Linked DNA regions of Zymomonas mobilis subsp. mobilis ATCC 10988. Each later gene encodes a partner of the first gene's protein in a complex. Links are inferred from orthologs where the notes say so. Each region holds a gene or a part of one and is shown on either strand. Other genes may lie near its edges.

Region 1 (6,400 bases):
CTCAACGATCCAGGCATCCGAAGTATCAATATGATAATTTTGCGCTAACTCGTCATTGGAAAGACGTGTCTTAGGCAAAACCGATCCGGTTCCGATGATTGCTGACCGCCGCATAGTCATGCCTGCAATTCCTTATTGCTCGCCTGAGAAAAAAACATATCCAGATCATCGGCGATGCAATTGACCAGATTAGAACGGACAAGCTTAGCTGTCAGATGAACGGCTTGAGCGATACCAGATACGTTAGCATTCCCATGGCTTTTAACAACGATGCCATTAAGACCAAGAAAAATTGCGCCATTATGATTATTCGGATCAAGATAAACTCTAAATAATCTGAAAGCAGGTTTTGAAAGCAGAAAACCTAATTTGGAACGCAATGAACTTGAAAAAGCACGCCGGAGAAGGTTAGTAATGAAACGTGCCGTGCCTTCGATAGTTTTCAATGCAATATTGCCAGAAAAACCATCTGTCACGATAACGTCAGCATCCCCTTGGCCAATCCTGTCTGATTCAATAAAACCAGTATACTGGAAAGCTGTCTGTTCAGTTTGACGCAAGAGAGCCGCGGCGGCTCTTAAATCTTCGGTACCCTTCATCTCTTCGGTACCGATATTGAGTAAGGATAGTCGAGGGCAAGGAATGCCCATAGCCGATTGAGCATATACAGCGCCCATTACCGCGAACTGGACCAGATTACGCATATCGCATTCTGTATTGGCACCCAAATCCAGCATAACAACCCCATTTTTGCCCAATGTTGGCAAGATGGTTGTTAAGGCTGGACGATCGATACCACGCATCATCCGCAAGTAAAGCTTTGCGATTGCCATCAATGCGCCAGTATTACCTGCAGACAGAGCAGCATCAGCCTCCCCTGTCTTTACTGCAGAAATAGCCATGCCCATAGAACTTTTGCGGGCACGGCGCAAAGCCAAAGACGGTTTCTCTTCACCAGAAATAACATCTGGTGCAGGGCATATCGTACAGGCCGGTGCAAGCTCAGGGAATAGATCCATCTGTGTACGCACAAGCGCTTCGTCACCATATACGCGGAAACGCAAATCCGGATCAGTTGATAGCGCAAGTGCCAAAGCTGCAATGACAACTCTCGGACCACCGTCCCCGCCCATGGCATCGACAGCGATCAGAGCTTGATCCTTACTCATCATTAATTAGACAGATCAGGCTTCTACAGCGATGATCTCACGCCCATTATAGTGACCACAAGCTGGGCACATATGATGCGGACGTTTTAATTCGCCGCAATTTGGGCATTCCTGATAAGCTTCTACCGTCAAGGCATGGTGACTACGGCGCATATTCCGCCGTGAAGGGGTAGTTTTTCTCTTAGGAACAGCCATCTCGGAACCTTAAAATTAAATGAAGCGATAAAAAATTTAGCGACGATATGAGGCCTATGTCATAAACCGGCAAGGAAAAATAACATGCGAGTTTATGCTACCAGAATCGTCGCGCATCAAAGCGCGTATAGCGAATTTCGCCTGAGTTACAAGCCCCAAGCGACAATTTGAACAAAATACGCCCGAAAATTGGCGTTGATTCAATTATATTTATCTTTGATGATTGTCTGGAATACTTGTTGAATGTTTTTCTTCTGTATCAAGCGAATCAGTATTTTTTTCCGAAGTCGGATTATCGATTGCGGGTTGATCTGGCGATAAAAGAGCTGAGGTTTCAAGAATATCTAATGCATTCCTTGCCAAAGAATAACGCTTAGCGGCATTCAGCCAATTTTGAGCATAACGAGCCCCTGGCAGCTTTGAGATATCAGCAATAGCTCCATCGACATTACCATTATTCAAAAAACGGATCGCCTCTTCTAATTGTTCAGAAGGCATCGTTGACACTTCGCCATGACGGTGGATAACAAACAGATTAGAAAAAAACTGGCGAGAATAACTCAACCACCCTTGTTGTTTGTCCGGCTTGAGTAAATCTCCCTTGAGCGGGATAAGTCCAGCGACTAATTGTTCAAGCGTAACCGGTTGCCGTGAGGCATTTAAAATAACAGAAACGGCTTGCTGCTGACTATTACCAAACCGCGATTGTAACAAGCCTTCTAAATAGCCTAGAGGTTGGCCACGATTAAGCGCCCGTCTTGCAGCAAAAGCAACAAGGAGACTCTCCGCTCTACCTGCATCCCCAATAGCAGCTTTGGTTTCCTTGCTGACATCATCAATACGATTTTCAAGGCGATCTATTCGGCCATTTAAGGCATCAATAGAGGCCGTTACATTCGAATTAGAAGAATCTGTTTGTGGGAGCGCCACAGTACCATTTTGAGATTGAGCATTTCCAGACATAGAAAGTTGCGAAGGTAACTGAGGTGTCTTCTCGGAAGATTGTTGATTATTGGGGACAGAAGCTGGAGCAATAAGCATTCTGGCTGGCTGCCAATGTGATAATGAGTAGATAGTAACACCGACGCCACAAAAGAATGCAGCACAGGAAAAAAGCAATTTTGATTGCCACGGCCGTTTTTTTGAAGACTGTGAGGCATTGACCAAAGGATCAATTGAAGAATTCGATTCTTTATTTCCGGCATAATTATGAATACCGTTGTTATTTGTCATACATCTGTCCCTGAATATTTGCCTCTGATTCCATTCAGAATCTGCCTTCATTCATTTTCTATCCGAGTTTCATTTCAAGCTAGCTGCCGCCTTTAACAAAGATGTGTCATCAGGATATTCAGCTATTGCCATTGCTCGCCACTCTTTTCCAATTTGTTCTGCTACTGCTGGGCTAATAACAGCAATCTGAACTCTGTCTGGATTGATATCCGTTTTCGCAAGCAAAAGACGAAATTGCTCTGCAAAACGAGAAGAGTGTAATAGGACTATGGCATTTTCTACTAATGCCTGACAGGCTTCTATCGGTAAACTGGCAATATTTTGCATTCTATAAAGAATTTTTATAAAGAATTGAGTGTTTTCTTTCAGAGAAAAATTTTTATAGTCATAATCTTTGTAAATCTCGCCGCAGAGCCTTAATATCCGCATTCTTTTGTCCCGTTCAAGACAACAAAGTACAGATGCGCCATTACCTTCGGCCGTTACAATATGCTGAAACCCTGCCTGACGTGCCGCCGCCTCAGTAGCCTTGCCAACCACGTAAAGAGGATAGTCTTTTAATTTATCCAGTTCACTTCCTCCGTGATAAATAGCTTGGGCACTCGTTACCATAACCGCATCAAAAGATAGAGATTCATTTATTGACCAAGGTATCGATATAGCCGTTGCAAGAGGCGTTTTTATTACTTGCCAGCCTACTTTTTCTGCACGCTTGGCTGTAGCGGTTGCCCCCGGCTCGGGGCGTAAAATCAATAATTTATCTTGAACACGATTATTTAATTGCCATTCTCTCAGCATATTGGACTCTGTTCAGATAGGGAGCAAATGCCGATTAACGTTCTGACAATACTCTGGGTAGGAAGAGAGCTTGCACCTCCGGCGGAGATTGATTCAACAATAAGCTACCAACTTCAAAAGCATCAGAAGGTTGACTAATTTCTTTATCAATAGACGCCGAAAATTTTCCATTTTCCGTATAGAGGCAAGCTCTCAAACGGATATTTTTTTCTAAAATCTCGGCAAAAACCGCAATCGGAGAATGGCAATCAGCATTGAGCCGAAGAAGAAGTTGCCTTTCTGACTGAACCGCTAAATGTGTAGGGTAATGATCAATTATAGATACTTTTTCCCAAGCAGCGGAATCTGCCAGAGCCTCGATTCCGATAGCGCCCTGCCCAGCAGCTGGCAGCATCTGATCTAAGGGAACATCATATCCCACATCATTTCTTCCGAGTCGAATGAGACCAGCGGCGGCAAGAAGGGTAGCATCAAACTGTTTATTAGCCAGTTTTTCTAAACGAGTGTCTATGTTCCCCCGTAACAGTTTAATCTCGATATCAGGTCGGATGCACCTTATCTGGGCAGCTCGACGTGGCGATGCCGTTCCAACACAACCAGAATAAGGCAATACTTCTAAGGAAGGGATTCCAATCAACCTGTCATGAACATCTTCTCTAGGAAGCATAGCCGCTATAGAGATATGTGAAGGACGAAAAGTTTCAACATCCTTCATAGAATGTACGGCAGCATCAATTTGACCTGTTGTCAAAGCGATATCCAGCTCTTTTGTCCAAAGCGCCTTTCCACCAATATCCGCTAAAGCCTGATGACGATTTTTATCACCAGAAGTGCGAATAGGTACAATGACAACAGCATCCTCTGACCAGCTATGTGCAGCACATAAAGCAGAGGCGACTGAGCGTGCCTGAATAAGGGCTAGAGGGGAACCTCGGGATCCGAGACGAAAAGGAAGTTGCATGATAGTTGCTCTACCGCCCCTTATGGTGGCAGAAAAGCCCCCTATGGCATTAGTTTTAGGTCTTGAGTCGAGTTGCGACGAAACAGCAGTCGCATTAGTTGATAATGATGGTAATATTATTTCCAGTCATTTGGCAACACAAGAAATTTTACATCGTCCTTATGGCGGTGTAGTTCCAGAAATTGCGGCAAGAGCCCATGTCGAGCGTCTAGAGCCGTTAGTAAGAAAGGTTTTAAATGAATCAGGAAAAAATTTATCAGAAATAGATGCCATTGCAGCAACTGCGGGGCCAGGCTTAATTGGCGGCGTTATGGTTGGTTTTGTAACAGGAAAAGCGCTTTCTCTTGCCTGTAAAAAACCACTGATTGCGATTAACCACCTAGAAGGTCACGCCTTAACCCCTCGTTTAGCAGATAAAACTCTGTCTTTTCCTTATTTATTATTGCTTATCTCTGGTGGTCATTGCCAAATTCTACTGGTTAAAAATGTGGGCGAATATCGCCGCCTAGCAACAACAATTGATGATGCTGGCGGTGAAGCCTTTGACAAAACGGCTAAAATTTTAGGATTAGGCTTTCCTGGAGGCCCAGCTGTAGAAAGAGAAGCTTTGAATGGCGATCCAATGGCGGTTCCCTTACCTAGGCCATTAATTAAAAGCAAAGAACCTCATTTCTCTTTTGCAGGACTTAAAACCGCGGTTTTAAGAGCATATCAATCTGGCATTTATAAAAGACACGATATTGCAGCATCATTCCAACAGGCTGTTATTGATTGCTTAGTCAATCGTAGCGAAAAAGCTCTCAAAAAGATTGAAGGCGAAAATATTCAAATCAACGCCTTTGTTATTGCTGGAGGTATGGCTGCGAATCAAGCCATCCGTCCTGCACTTACGGATCTAGCAGAAGCACATAATTTACCTTTGATTGCACCGCCGCCTTCGCTATGCACTGATAATGGCGCTATGATCGCATGGGCGGGCGTCGAACGGTTTCGTCTGGGAATGATTGATAATCTTGAGAGTCCAGCGCGAGCAAGATGGCCGTTAGACCCTCATGCTGAAAAAGCACGCGGTGCCGGAGTAAAAGCGTAGATGCCTGTTCTTGAAGAAAAGAAAACAGCCGATCATTTTCATCATATCGGTGTCTTAGGTGCGGGGTCATGGGGAACGGCTTTGGCAGCCGTAGCCAGTTATAAAGGTGCCGTCACTTTATGGGGCAGAAAAAGAGAAATTATTGATGCCATTAATCAGAGACACATCAATCCTGATTATTTGCCTGACATCATTATACCCCGAACTATCCATGCAACAGATGAATTAAATGATCTAAGTTCAGCATCTGCTTTATTGGTAGCCATTCCAGCCCAAAAAATGAGATCTGTTTTAAGACAGATTCCCAATGATAGTCGCCCATTAATTTTATGTGCAAAAGGAATAGAAGCGGAATCTGGCCTATTGATGTCTCAGTTAGCGGCCGATATTTTCCCTCACCGTCCTATTGCAGTTTTATCTGGGCCAACATTTGCAAGTGAAGTAGCACGCCATTTACCGACAGCCGTGACTTTAGCAGCCAAAGAGAAGGATATAAGAGCGGCCTTAATGCAAAGGTTAGCCATTCCAACATTTCGCCCTTATGCCTCGTCTGACGTGATTGGTGCGGATGTTGGAGGTGCTGTCAAAAATGTATTAGCGATTGCCTGTGGAGTCGTTGCAGGTGCAAAACTTGGCAATAATGCCCGTGCAGCCGTTATTAGCCGCGGTTTTGCAGAAATGAACCGCTTTGGTATTGCATTGGGTGCAAAAGAAGAAACTTTAACGGGATTATCCGGTTTAGGAGATCTTGTCCTGACCTGCTCGTCGGAATTGTCTCGTAACTTCACTTTTGGGAAAAAACTTGGTGAAGGCTATAGCTACGAAGAACAGCAAAAGAAAAGAGCAGTTACAACAGAAGGCGTTTTCACAGCGCCTGTCTTACAAAGAGTTGCTAATAAACTAAAAGTAGAAATGCCGTTGGTTTCAGCCATTTGTGATTTGATTGAAGGTGAA
Region 2 (6,400 bases), 1.2 Mb from region 1 along the record:
ACCTAGCGTCCTTGAAATTGATCGCGATTCACTACGGCAATTGATGCATGAGCTACGAAATCCGTTGAATGCGATCGTCGGCTTTGCTGAAATGATCGAGCATCAGATGCTAGGGCCTGTCGGGAAAAGCTATCGCTATTATGCTGCCGATATTACCCGTCAAGGACAGCGCTTACTACAAGCCGTGGACGATCTTAATCTCGCAGCTGAAGAGAGTGAAACTGCCTCTGTTAGCCCCCAGAGTGAAGGGTCAACTCGCTTAACCCAGATCGTTTCGGCTTTGCATAGCCATTATCAAGATGCAGTTCATAAATATAATGGCGATATCTTGTTCAAAGTCGCAACCGGACTCCCTTTATTAAAAATAGATTCCAGAGCGATTGAACGGATCTTCTCGCGTTTACTAGCTACCGTGGTTGGTCTGATGGCTGCGCAAGAGCAAATAGAAGTTAATCTGGATCAAAAAGATCATTTCGTCCGCTTTATGGTCAAACGTCCGGCGGCATTGCAAGGCTATGATGAACAAGCGCTTCTTGATCCCGGTTTTAATCTACAGGGAGAATGGCCAAATAGTCCGGTTCTCGGGTTAGGCTTTACGCTGCGCTTAGTTAGAAATTTAGCTTCAGCTGTTAACGGTCAGCTTGAGATAAAAGACGATTCTTTTATCATTCTGCTGCCGATAGAAGAAAGCCAATCCCAAGCCTCCTAAAAAAATAAAAAAAATTACGGATATCTCTTGTCAGATGGGGGTCAGCTCGGCTATCGAGCAGCCTTAGAAGGTGGGGCCTGTAGCTCAACGGTAGAGCCGGCCGCTCATAACGGCTAGGTTGCGGGTTCGATTCCTGCCGGGCCCACCATTCATTTTCTTGGTCTTTATGCGACCCGCTATAAAATCCCATATCAACAGCCCCATTGCCTTTAGGCTGTCTGTTTTGCCTTATTTCCCGTGATAAAAGGGCTATAGTCTGCCTTTAGTGATTTTTGGGAATGGCAGAATAACGATCCATGGAAAACAGCCTGCATCTTTATGGAATATCAATCGCCTTAGGGGTGTCATTGCTGGCTGTCCTCTGGGGCATTGCCCTCTATTTTTTTCTGAATGCGCTCCATAAGATGAAAGAGGCGCAGGCGATTATCCGTCGCTTTCATCCACTTAAAAATATTTATGACACGGCACCCGTTCATGCCCTTGTCATCCATAATCAAAAAATATCCGCTCTTAATCCTAAAAGCTCGGCTTATCTCGGATTAGAAGACATACCGTCCTCACCGGATATCTTTTTTTATTCATGGCTTGATGACGATTCAGCCCAAATTCTTGCCCATCATCTCGATATCTTGGCGAAAACAGGGCGCGCTTTTCATTGTCATGTGCATCATAAAATGGACCAGCGTCTTTTCAAAATTGATGGTCAGATTTTACAACAATCTTCCCGCGATATCATTCTCTGGATAGGCGATATTACCCAAGAGGCTGACCGTCAAAAGGCCTTGGCCTTTCAGGCACAACAATCGGGACAGGCTTTACAGGCGTTATCGTCTCTTTTTGAGGTGATGCCTTTTCCAATATGGTATCGGAATGCCGCGTTACAGCTACAGATGGTCAACCAATCTTATGTAACAGCGGTCGAAAGTCCATCAGCCAGAGAGGTTATCACCCGCAATATCGAGCTAACAGAAGGCAAGGGGGCTAATAATCCGGTTTCTTTTGCGGAAAAGGCACTAGAGACAAAATCCATGCAAAGTCGCCTTTCGCCGGTGATCTTGTCGGGGACACGGCGAATGATGCGCTTAACGGATATTCCCTTACCAACGGGTGCCGTTGCGGGATATGCACTTGATGTCGAAGCCTTGGAAGAAGCCAAAGCTGAAATGGGACGTTTCTTACAAGCACAGCGCCATATCCTCGATCAGCTTTCCGCTGGTGTTGCCCAGTTCAATGCCGAACAAAATTTAGTCTTTGCGAATGAGCCTTTCCGGCATCTTTTTGCGCTGAAAGCCGAATGGCTTACCGACCATCCTGAATTTGACCGTGTGCTTGAAAGAATGCGGGAAGCTGGACGGCTGCCGGCGGCGCATGACTTTCCCGCATGGAAAGCAGAAAGACGGCAATGGTTTTTATCCCATAACAATGCTTTGGAAGAAAACTGGCTGTTGATGGATGGCTCCCATCTTCGGGTCATTACCCAACCTACACCGGACGGCGGATTATTACTGATTTTTGAAGATCGGACAGAACAGGTTCGTTTGACCTCGGCACATGATATTATGCTTCGCGTCCGAACTGCCAGTTTTGATAAACTCTTTGAAGCCATTGGCGTTTTTGCTTCTGATGGGCGATTAAATCTCTGGAATACCCGTTTCACCGATATTTGGCAGATTGATGAAAAATGGCTCTCGACACATCCACGGGTTGACGATTTAGCCCAGAAAACCCGCCTTCGTTTAGAAAATACCGAGCATAGCCACTATATCAGTGATGCCATTCGGATGACGATGATCGAGAGGCAACCCAAACATGGGCATATCGCCTTTATCGACCAACAGCATTTCAATTTTTCGACTATTCCCTTGCCAGACGGTAACATCCTTCTGACGATGTTGGATGTGACTGATAGCTGGCGAATGGAACGCGCTCTTCGTGACCGAAATGAAGCTTTGGAAGCCGCGGACAGGTTAAAAACCGATTTTGTCGCCAATATGAGCTACGAACTCAGAACGCCCTTGACCTCTATCAGTGGTTTTGCCGAAATGCTGGCGCAAGGCTATTGCGGCGATTTATCCCAAATGGCGAATGATTATGTCGCAGCCATTCTTGATGCCGTTGCACGATTAAGCACTCTTATTGACGATATTCTCGACTTAACTTTGCTTGAATCCGGTAATCTTGAGCTTGATCGACAGAATGTTGACATCAAACCCCTTCTTCAAGATATGGCAACCGCTCTCACCAAAAGAGCAGAAGAGCTAGGTATCCATTTTGAAATCAAACTGGATGACAATCTCGGGATGATCGAAAGTGATCCGCAGCGTCTCTCCCGTGCGATCAACCATATGTTACTGATTGCGCTTGCCCGCAATCCGCGCGGCGGCACAGTGCAGTTACAGGCTTCTGGGGCAGGTGACCATATCGCGATTGTCATCGTCGATGACGCTGATATTCTGTCTTCTTCTCGACAAGGGAGTGTGGAATCCTCTTTATCTGATCCGATCTTTGACCATTTTTCCGAATATGGCCAATCCGTTCGCGGCGGTAAGGGAAGCAGCAGTATCGCGATCCCGCTTATTCGCCGTTTTATTGCTTTGCATGGCGGATCAATTCATATTGATTCAAATCATAACCAGAAGACACATTTCATTATTACCTTGCCGCGCCATGTGCCTGCTTTGTAAGAAATATGTAGCCTTCCTAGACGATAGTAAAAAGATGACCATACAGGAAATAATTCTGGCAGATGCCGCCGCCACCGAAGAAGCGGGGCGTTATCTGGGACGATCTCTTCAAACCGGTGATATCATTACCCTTTCCGGTGATCTCGGTGCAGGTAAAACCAGTCTGGCGCGGGGTATTTTAAGCGAATTAGGCTTTCAGGAAGAAGTCCCTTCGCCCAGTTTCGCGCTGATGATTGATTATGAGCCCCCAGAAGTCAGTCTGCCTGTTGCCCATGTCGATTTATATCGCCTCGATAATCCCGAAGATATTCAGGAATTAGGTCTCGATGAATTCGCTTTTTACGGGGCTTTGCTCGTAGAATGGCCAGAAAGATTGGGACAGGTTATCGACCAAATATGGCCTGATCGGCTGGCTTTGCATCTGGATATTCTCGAAGATAACCGGCGGCGGCTGACATGGCAGCGTCCCAGCTATTGGGAAAATCGCTGGCCACCGCTCGAATATTGATAAATGATTTTAAGACGGCCGCGACTTTGCTAGAAGCCGCTCATCTTCATTTCAGGTAGGGGGCAGGAGAAAAGAATGAAAAGCTTGAGTAAGACGATAACGTTTAAAAACAAAAAGCCGCAAAGCCTTATCCGCACGGCGATGATTCTGGCTGCCGGTTTTGGTAAACGGATGCGCCCCCTAACGGCAACCCGTCCGAAACCCTTGGTTGAAGTCGGCGGCAAGCCTTTGATCGACCACGCCCTTGATCATCTCAAGGAAAGCGGCATCACTCGTGTTGTCGTCAACACCCATTATATGAGCGAACCTTTGGAAGCGCATCTGCGCCATACTGCCAAAGATTTCGATCTCCAGATTTCCCGTGAAGAAGACGCACTTCTAGAAACCGGCGGCGGCATCAAAAAGGCCTTGCCCCTTATTCAAGATGATCTCTTTCTGGTTATCAGCAGTGACAATTTCTGGCTTGATGGCACGGCCAATTCCATTGAACTTCTGACCCATCATTGGGATGATGAAAAGATGGATGCTTTGTTGTTACTGGTGCCGTTATCTCACGCTGATTGCTATAATGGGCAGGGTGATTTCCATATGAATGGTATGGGACAAATCCAGCCTAAAATTCCGGGTAAAGTCGCACCTTTTGTTTTCAGCGGCATCCAGATTATGTCCAAACGCTTTTTGGAAAATACGCCGGACGGTGCTTTCCGTAGCCAATATATCCGCGATCAGGCGATGAACAAAGGCCGCTTATATGGCTTGGTGCATGATGGTATCTGGTTTGATGTCAGCACGCCCAAAGCCGTCAAGGTAACCGACACCATTCTTAGACGCGGTTAATTTTGAATATGCTGGAAAAATCCCGTCTCTTTACGATACCTTTTCATCGTTCTTTTGCCGATGCCTTGGTCGAAGGCCTGATCAAGCGCTATGACGATCCAATGACATTGGCACAGGGATTGATCCTGCTACCCAATAACCGTTCCATTCGGGCTATAACAGAAGCCTTTGTGCGCCAGTCGTCTTCCGGCCTGTTATTACCCCGAATGGTGCCCGTCGGGGATCCTCTCTTGGATGATCGGCTGGGTGCTTTTCTTGATCCGGTCGATATGATCGATCCGTTACCACCGGCGATCCCGCCTTTGGAACGGCATTTCCGATTAACCCGTCTTGTTAAAAAGGTAATGCAAAAACAGGGGCGAACTATTGCCGTTCCTGAAGCTCATCGTCTGGCCGAAGAATTGGCACTGACCTTGGATCAGTTGATGGCGGCAGAGATTGACCCTGAACAACTGACCCAGTTAATCGACCCTATGGCCGAAGAAGAGCTTGCCCGCCATTGGCAGGCTTCTTTAAAATTGCTTGAATGTATTATTACCGAATGGCCGGAAGAGCTTAAAAAAACGGGACAGATTGAAAGTCAGGAACGCCGGAACCGACTACTGGATCGCCTCGCTGACAGATGGCAAACACAGCCACCCAGTGAAAAACCGATTATTGCCGCTGGTGCGATTACAGGATCACCGGTTTCTGCCCGTTTGTTGCGTGTTATCTCGGAAATGGAAGATGGGCTTGTTGTTCTCCCCGGCCTTGATAACAACATGTCAGACGAAGAGTGGCAGTTATTAGGCCCTCATGAACGCGATCCCGATACGGGCATTAAACAGCCTTCGCTCGAAAGCCATCCGCAATTCCAGTTAAAATTATTACTGGACAGGATGGGTGTTGACCGGAAGGAAGTGATAGAATGGGATCCGCCGAAAAATTATCATCCAGATAACCGTGAACAGGCCATTCGTCATGTTATGGCTCCGGCGCGCTATACTGATCGCTGGCGTAGTCTTCCTGAAAAAGAACGGGCTTTCCCCAATTTATCCGTTATTGAAACGGCGCATCCCGAAGAAGAAGCCCAAGTCATCGCTTTGGCGTTGAGGGAGGCCGTTGAAGAAAAAGGCCAGACGGCGGCCTTGGTAACGCCTGATCGGGCTTTGGCCATTAGGGTCTCTGCTCTATTAAAGCGCTTTGGCATTGATGCCGATGATAGTGCAGGGCGACCGTTATCGCTTACCCCTCCCGGATTATTACTGCTTGATCTGGTTTCGCTCGCTGCCGATCATTTTTCGGCCGTAAGTTTCCTCGCAATAGCCAAGCATCCTCTGGTCGCCTTTGGTGAAGATCGCGATTTATGGCGCGATCATATTCGCAGCCTTGATATGATTTTACGGGGGCCTCTTTTAAGAAATGGTCTGGCCGGAATTACGGCCAAAATTAAGGAAGCGGTCGATCATCAAACAGCCGATCCCGAATTACTGGAATGGTGGGAAAAGACTAAAATACCCTTTCAAGCGCTCGATCAGCAATTTCAGACGGTGTTGCCCCTTACTAAAATTGTTAAAATTTTGCGGGAAACGGCGAACCAAATTGCCGGTGAAAAAATATGGGCAGAGGCTGCGGGGCATTTGGCCGCCGATTTGATTGCCGAAATTGAATCTTTAGCGGCTG
Region 3 (6,312 bases), 510 kb from region 1 along the record:
GGAACGTCAATACCACGGGCAGCAATATCGGTGGCCACCAGAATTTTTAACCGGCCATTACGGAAGGCATTCAAAGCGCGTTCACGCTGCGGCTGGCTTTTGTTACCATGAATGGCGGCAGCAGGCAGACCAGCGGCTTCCAAATGGCGAACCACTCTATCGGCACCATGCTTCGTACGGGTAAAGACCAAAGCCCGATCAAGGCCAGGGGTATTTTTCAGCGTAATCGTCAACAAAGCCTGTTTTTCAGACTGGTTAACGAAAATACCGAATTGCTCAACCCGTTCAGCCGTTGAAGACTGGGGCGCAACCGAAACGGTTACCGGATCAGACAAGAACTGACTGCTCAATTCCTGAATCGTTTTTGGCATCGTAGCCGAGAAGAACAAAGTCTGGCGGTTCTTCGGCAGCAATTTGTCAATGCGGCGCAACGCATGGATAAAACCAAGATCCAGCATCTGGTCGGCTTCGTCCAAGACGAAAACTTCGACGTCTTTTAAGACAAGCGCGCGCTGGTCGATCAAATCCAGCAAGCGACCGGGTGTTGCAACCAAAATATCGGTGCCACGATCCAGCATTCTCATCTGACGACCAATAGGAACGCCACCAAATACGGCATTAACCGACATACGCAGATGACGGGTATAGTCATTGCAAGCGCGGGCAATCTGGCTGGCCAGTTCGCGCGTCGGTGATAAAATCAGCATACGGCAACCACGCTGAGGCCGTGCCTGCGGGTTGGTTGCGAGATAATGAATAGAAGGCAGAGCAAAGGCTGCGGTTTTACCGGTGCCGGTCTGGGCGATACCGCAAAGATCCTTGCCTTCTAATAAATGGGGGATAGCTTGTGCCTGAATCGGGGTCGGCTTACTATAACCGAGACCATCCAGAGCCTGCACAAGTGACGAGTCGAGACCAAGGGTTTTGAACGAAACAGATGTTTCCGTCATAAAAGGCTTTCCGTTTTTGAAATAGGCGCGATGAAGCGCACTAAGAGACGAGTTAAAACTCGTTTAAGACCTGAAAATACAGGCTTGCGTGAACGGGAAAGCCTGCTGCTATTAGGCATCTAAAGAGGAATACTTGGCAACGCACCATAGTGAGGAAGGCTTTTTATGACTTCCGAAATGACAAAAATAGATGTCAGATATTATGTGCGGTGGAACACGCAAATTCCGTGCATATGCCCGTTTAGTCTCGCGGACACAGATGCTTATCCGTTAATAATGACCATAGGACAGAAGAAAGGCAAGGCTTTTCCTCATTGCCGAATAAAATATTATTATATTATCGCCAAAAAGGACAATTATTGAAAGAAATCGAAGATATCATTCAAAAAACCATAAAAAGGCAACATAAATAATCTTGATTGGAAGGCGTGGTTTCACCAAATAAGAAACATGCTGATCGAGACAGAAAAGACGCCGAATCCGGCTACCCTTAAATTTTTGCTTCACCGTCCCGTAATGGAACGTGAATCCCGTTATTTTGTCAATAAAGAGGAAGCCGCTGATTCGCCTTTGGCCGTAGCGCTTTTTGACTTGCAGCATGTGACGGCTGTTTTCTACGGACGGGATTTTATTTCCGTCACCCTCGATTCACCTTCATTATGGTCTAACCTCGAATCCAAGATCATTATGATCATTTCGGATCATTTCGATAATGACATTCCGTTATTGGTAGAAAATTCCGAAAAGAATGAAACAAAAGATCATGATGAAGAAGATGACGTCATTCTTCAGATCAAAGATCTGATCGATAGCCGCGTTCGTCCGGCTGTTGCTCGTGATGGGGGGGATATCGTTTTCCAGAAATTTGAAGACGGCATTGTCTATTTGTCGATGCGGGGCGCTTGCGCAGGTTGTCCTTCTTCTGTTGCGACCCTGAAACAAGGGGTCGAGACCTTGCTGAAACATTTTGTCCCTGAAATTAAAGAAGTTCGGGCGATTTAATGCAATTGGTCATTGATACAGCCACAGCGGCCTGTTCTGTTGCTTTGATAGAAGGCGACCGCGTCCTTGCCTGCGAGAAGGAAATTGTGGGTCGCGGTCACGCTGAAAAACTTTTGCCTATGGTCGCTGCTTTACCGGATCAAGGTCGCGCTGATAGTATCCTTGTTGATTGCGGGCCCGGCAGTTTTACCGGCATCCGCGTCGGGATTGCGGCTGCCCTGGCTTTAGGTTTGGGATGGGATATTCCTGTCTCTGGTTATGGCTCCTTAGATATTGTTGCGGCCTCGGCTTTCCGACGGCACAGCGATGTGTCGCAACTGACGGTTGCTTTTATTGGCGGTCATGGTGAATTGTTTATTCAGTCTTTTTCCTGCGATCGGCCTTCACTTCATTTGACCACCACCACAGAACTTCAATCCTTGCGACCCGAAGCCGCTGCTGCCTTAGTGCAAGACTCACTCGTGGTCGGTTCGGCGGCGGCCAATTTGATAAAGGTAAGAGGCTGGGGCGAATCGGAAGAGGCTTGGCCTTTTGCGGATGAAGCCCGCTTTTTAGAAAAAACAGCGACGACACTACCTGCTACGCCGATTTACGGCCGTTTGCCTGATGCGAAAATACCGTCATGATACAGTATCATGATGGCTGGGCGTTTGTAGATACAGGTGATTCTCTTCTCGATTATGTCATGGAAATCATGACGGATGCTTTTGACCCATTCTATGGCGAGGCGTGGAATCGTCATCAATGTAATAGCATTATGGGGTTACCGGGCGTTTATGCTCTTGTTGTAACAATAGAAGGGAAACCGGCGGGTTTCTTGTTATCTCGTACTGTTTTTGACGAGTGCGAGCTATTATTATTAGCAGTTAAACCGGAATTCCGCCGCGAAGGGGTCGCGACAGCCCTTTTTAAAAAGCTGATCGCCAAAGCCAAAATCGAAGATACTAAATATCTTCATCTTGAAGTCAGAGAAAAAAATCCGGCCTTAAACCTTTATTACCAGATTGGCTTTAGAGAGGTTGGCCGTCGAATCAATTATTATAAATCGTTAAATGGCGACTTATACAATGCGATAACTCTCCGCTTCATTGTTATTTAATATAAATCACCTAGAAGAAGTAATAATTTTAGTTGCATTTTCTATAGAATTTGTTCAATCATAAAGACCGTAAACGTTGGGAGATCAACCGAGATCTTTCCAAAGGTAAAAGCTTTAAAGCTTCTCTGGAAAGATAGAATATTCTCCCACTTTTTTCCTAAAAAAGGATTGTTCTATGAGCGATGACAATGCTTTGTCTGAAACTTTGATTACCTTAACGGCTGATATCGTTTCAGCCCATGTCAGCAACAACAGCGTTTCTGTTGCCGACGTTCCCCAGCTTATCCAGAATGTCCATCATGCACTTTCTGCTTTAAGCGAAGCTAACGCAGAACCGGAAGCACGGCCTGAACCCGCTGTCTCTGTCCGCGCCTCTGTTAAACCCGATTATATCATCTGCCTCGAAGACGGTAAGAAGCTGAAAATGCTGAAACGTCATCTTGCAACCCATTATCAGCTGACGCCGGAACAATACCGCGCTAAATGGAATTTGCCGGCAGATTATCCGATGGTCGCCCCGAATTACGCTGATCAGCGTCGTTCTTTGGCCAAAAAAATCGGTCTTGGTACCCAGCGTCGCAAACGCTAATAACCTGCTTTGATAAATAAAAAAGAACAAAGCATTACCACAAATGTGGCTTAATTCTCGCTATATATAGGGGCAACTCTATCCGTGGCGTTTATAAAAATCACAACGTCTGGGGGCGACGTATGATTTTAAATTGCCAAAGTAAGCGTGAATTTATAAAGAGAAATAGTTGGAGCCTGCGCCTTTAAACAGCGCAGATTTCTCTGATTTTTTACTGGGGTAATTCAAAATTTGACGGAGAAATGTTGTGCGGCAGATCAATATTGAAACGCTTTGTGCGCAAAAAGGTCTGCGGATAACAGGTCAAAGAAGGGTTATTGCTCAGGTTTTATCTGAAGCCGAAGATCATCCCGATGTCGAGTCTCTTTACGAACGGGCATCTGCGATTGATTCCGGTATTTCGATTGCTACCGTCTATCGTACCGTGCGCTTATTTGAAGAAGCCGGTATTCTTGAACGTCATGATTTTGGCGATGGCCGCGCGCGTTACGAGGCTTCCCCCGAAGATCATCACGATCATCTTATAGATGTGGAATCTGGAAAGATTATCGAATTTTCAGATGAAGACATGGAAAGCCTGCAAAAAATAATCGCCGAACGCTTGGGATATAAATTGGTCGATCACCGCTTGGAATTATACGGTGTCCCGTTGAATCGTTCGCCTAAATCATCGAAATAAAATAATGATCGGGTTTTAGTTATTTTGATGACGATTCCGTCGTGATTTTTAATAAAAGCACTAAAAAAGCGACAGACTTTTCAGCCTGTCGCCCTTCTTATCGCTTTTTAAAGCGCTGATTATTCTTCAGAGGCTTCAGCCGTCTGGCTGTTAAGCTGAATATAGCCTTGAATACCCATCCGTTCGATCAATTTTAACTGGGTATCAAGACCATCAGCATGGCCTTCCTCTTCTTTCAAGATAGACAAAAGAAGATCTCTTGTTCCGAAATCGCTATGCTTTTCACAGCATTGGATCGCTTCTTTATAGAGCGGAATTGCATCATCCACTTCCAAAGCTAAATCAGCTTTAATGATCTCTTCGACATTTTCGCCAATTCTAAGATGGCCAATATCCTGAAAATTCGGGAAGCCCTCTAAAAACAAAAGGCGCTTGGCCAATTTGTCGGCATGTTTCATTTCATCAATGGAATTTGACCGTTCCAGATCAGCGAGCTTGTCGATGCCCCAATCTTCAGCAATGCGATAATGCAGAAAATACTGATTGATAGATGTCAGTTCGCTTTTTAACAGCGTATTAAGATGGTCAATGACCTCTTTATGGCCCTTCATGGATGCTACCTTTTGCTTTTTACAACCCTAATTAGGATATAAACGAGGTAACAGCTATCAGGTTGCACAGATTCTCTTTATTCTGCGCGAAATCGGGCGTCTGATAATATTTTAAACAGTCTCTTCTTGTGCTTCTGCGATAACTTTTTGGACACATTTTCCGCATTTACCACAGCAGAATTTAACACCTATTTTTTTATAGGCTTGCCCCGGCGTGACCGCACCTTGTCGCACAGCAGCTTTGATCGCTTGATCGCTTACAGTGTTACAATGGCAAATAATCACTCTCAAACCCCTTTATCCTCGAATGGCTTAAAATCGCCTTCCTTCTTAGATATAACTCCCATGATAATGATAACAAGTATCAATATTAAATATAACAAAAATTAAAAGAGTGATGCTTAGAATAGCGGCTTGTTCCAAAAGGATGAGGCCTTAACCCGTAAAATAACGAGGGCTGCCCCCTATAATTTCCTTGATTGCCATCCTGAAAATAGAGGAAAAGGGCTAGAAAAGATCAGGCTATGTGCCGGAGGAAGCTGATGCACCCACTTTATAAAGCTGTTGCAACTTTAATGTATGAAGTTGCGAATGATTTACTTGTCCCGCGTTTCCGTCATTTATCAGAAAATGAAATCGCAGAGAAAGAACCCGGCGATTATGTGACGGTGGTCGATAAGGAATCAGAAAAGCGGATTACCGAGCAATTAGCCAAATTCTTGCCAGAGGCTTATATTGTGGGTGAGGAAGCAACCGCTGCCGATACGAGCTTGCTCAAAAATCTCAAAAAAGGCTTGGCTTGGACAGTGGATCCGCTGGATGGCACCGGTAATTATGCCGCTGGCCAAACGCCCTATGCCATGATGATCGCGCTATTAGGCGATGGTGAGCCACAGGCCGGATGGATTCTTGACCCTGTTTCCGGCAGGATGTGCCATGCTTCCAAAGGGCAGGGGGCTTTTGTCGATGGTGAACGGGTAACAACGCGCAGCACCGGACAAGATATTCCCGTGGTGGCTCTGTCCGCGCGGGTGACCTCTGATAATCTCCGCCCAGATTTTGATAAACATCACCCTCTCAGCCATGGCATCACCTTGGCGCCATCGCCTCTTTGTGCCGGTGAGCAATATCCTCGCATTGTTTTGGGTGAAAATGATGCTGCGGTTTTTTGGCGTAGCTGGCCTTGGGATCATGCCCCGGGTTCTCTGTTTCTGGAAGAAGCGGGCGGTAAATTGGCACGCTTTGATGGCTCGGCCTATGACACCTCTGATTGCAGTCATGGGATGTTAGGTGCCAATTCTCCTGCGATGTGGGATCAGGTGGCCGAATCCCTGCTGCGTTAATAGCGTATCCTTGACGCTTCTGGGCATAAAAGCGGGCTT

The links.
Region 2: the proteins of tsaD (region 1) and tsaE are in contact, whole or in part, in a crystal structure (PDB 6N9A), measured with the Thermotoga maritima proteins. The link is inferred for Zymomonas mobilis subsp. mobilis ATCC 10988 from one-to-one orthologs. Residues at the interface, in WP_004082750.1 of Thermotoga maritima: Cys10, Asp11, Arg49, His50, Leu82, Gly84, Gly135, Gly136, Glu154, Thr155, Leu156, Asp157, Asp158, Ser159, Glu162, Asp165, Lys166, Arg169, Leu170, Tyr175, Lys213, Thr214, Leu217, Tyr218, Gln221, Arg222, Asn324; in WP_004082108.1 of Thermotoga maritima: Leu37, Gly38, Lys46, Lys57, Val59, Lys60, Ser61, Thr63, Phe64, Thr65, Leu66, Met67, Val69, Pro71, Tyr82, Arg83, Leu84, Asp86, Asp88, Phe89, Asp93, Ile128, Asp130, Glu131, Arg134.
Region 3: the proteins of tsaD (region 1) and tsaB are in contact, whole or in part, in a solved structure (PDB 4WQ4), measured with the Escherichia coli proteins. The link is inferred for Zymomonas mobilis subsp. mobilis ATCC 10988 from one-to-one orthologs.

Annotation. Positions count from the first base shown.
Region 1 is NC_017262.1:1,459,626-1,466,025, reverse strand. What follows is about bases 3,402-6,400. They hold tsaD (tRNA (adenosine(37)-N6)-threonylcarbamoyltransferase complex transferase subunit TsaD), read left to right. Parts: upstream 3,402-4,354; coding sequence 4,355-5,446; downstream 5,447-6,400. Other genes in these bases: ZMOB_RS06530 (NAD(P)H-dependent glycerol-3-phosphate dehydrogenase), read left to right, coding at 5,447-6,400; hemC (hydroxymethylbilane synthase), read right to left, coding at 3,430-4,356. Outside these bases: ZMOB_RS06560 (beta-ketoacyl-ACP synthase III), read right to left, coding at 1-120; phosphate acyltransferase PlsX, read right to left, coding at 117-1,172; rpmF (50S ribosomal protein L32), read right to left, coding at 1,185-1,364; ZMOB_RS06550 (hypothetical protein), read right to left, coding at 1,575-2,597; ZMOB_RS06545 (uroporphyrinogen-III synthase), read right to left, coding at 2,667-3,395.
Region 2 is NC_017262.1:248,290-254,689, forward strand. Bases 2,140-5,138 are described here. They hold tsaE (tRNA (adenosine(37)-N6)-threonylcarbamoyltransferase complex ATPase subunit type 1 TsaE), read left to right. Parts: upstream 2,140-3,376; coding sequence 3,377-3,901; downstream 3,902-5,138. Other genes in these bases: ZMOB_RS01150 (sensor histidine kinase), read left to right, coding at 2,140-3,393; ZMOB_RS01160 (nucleotidyltransferase family protein), read left to right, coding at 3,977-4,738; addB (double-strand break repair protein AddB), read left to right, coding at 4,747-5,138. In the rest of the region: ZMOB_RS01140 (sensor histidine kinase), read left to right, coding at 1-709; more of ZMOB_RS01150, read left to right, coding at 1,006-2,139; more of addB, read left to right, coding at 5,139-6,400. UniProt on the Escherichia coli protein: Required for the formation of a threonylcarbamoyl group on adenosine at position 37 (t(6)A37) in tRNAs that read codons beginning with adenine.
Region 3 is NC_017262.1:1,966,649-1,972,960, forward strand. The notes cover bases 854-3,764. They hold tsaB (tRNA (adenosine(37)-N6)-threonylcarbamoyltransferase complex dimerization subunit type 1 TsaB), read left to right. Parts: upstream 854-1,951; coding sequence 1,952-2,578; downstream 2,579-3,764. Other genes in these bases: ZMOB_RS08810 (DEAD/DEAH box helicase), read right to left, coding at 854-950; ZMOB_RS08820 (NifU family protein), read left to right, coding at 1,401-1,952; ZMOB_RS08830 (GNAT family N-acetyltransferase), read left to right, coding at 2,575-3,051; ZMOB_RS08835 (Ros/MucR family transcriptional regulator), read left to right, coding at 3,227-3,640. Also shown: more of ZMOB_RS08810, read right to left, coding at 1-853; ZMOB_RS08840 (Fur family transcriptional regulator), read left to right, coding at 3,888-4,319; bfr (bacterioferritin), read right to left, coding at 4,439-4,930; ZMOB_RS08850 ((2Fe-2S)-binding protein), read right to left, coding at 5,042-5,215; ZMOB_RS08855 (inositol monophosphatase family protein), read left to right, coding at 5,473-6,273. UniProt on the Escherichia coli protein: Required for the formation of a threonylcarbamoyl group on adenosine at position 37 (t(6)A37) in tRNAs that read codons beginning with adenine.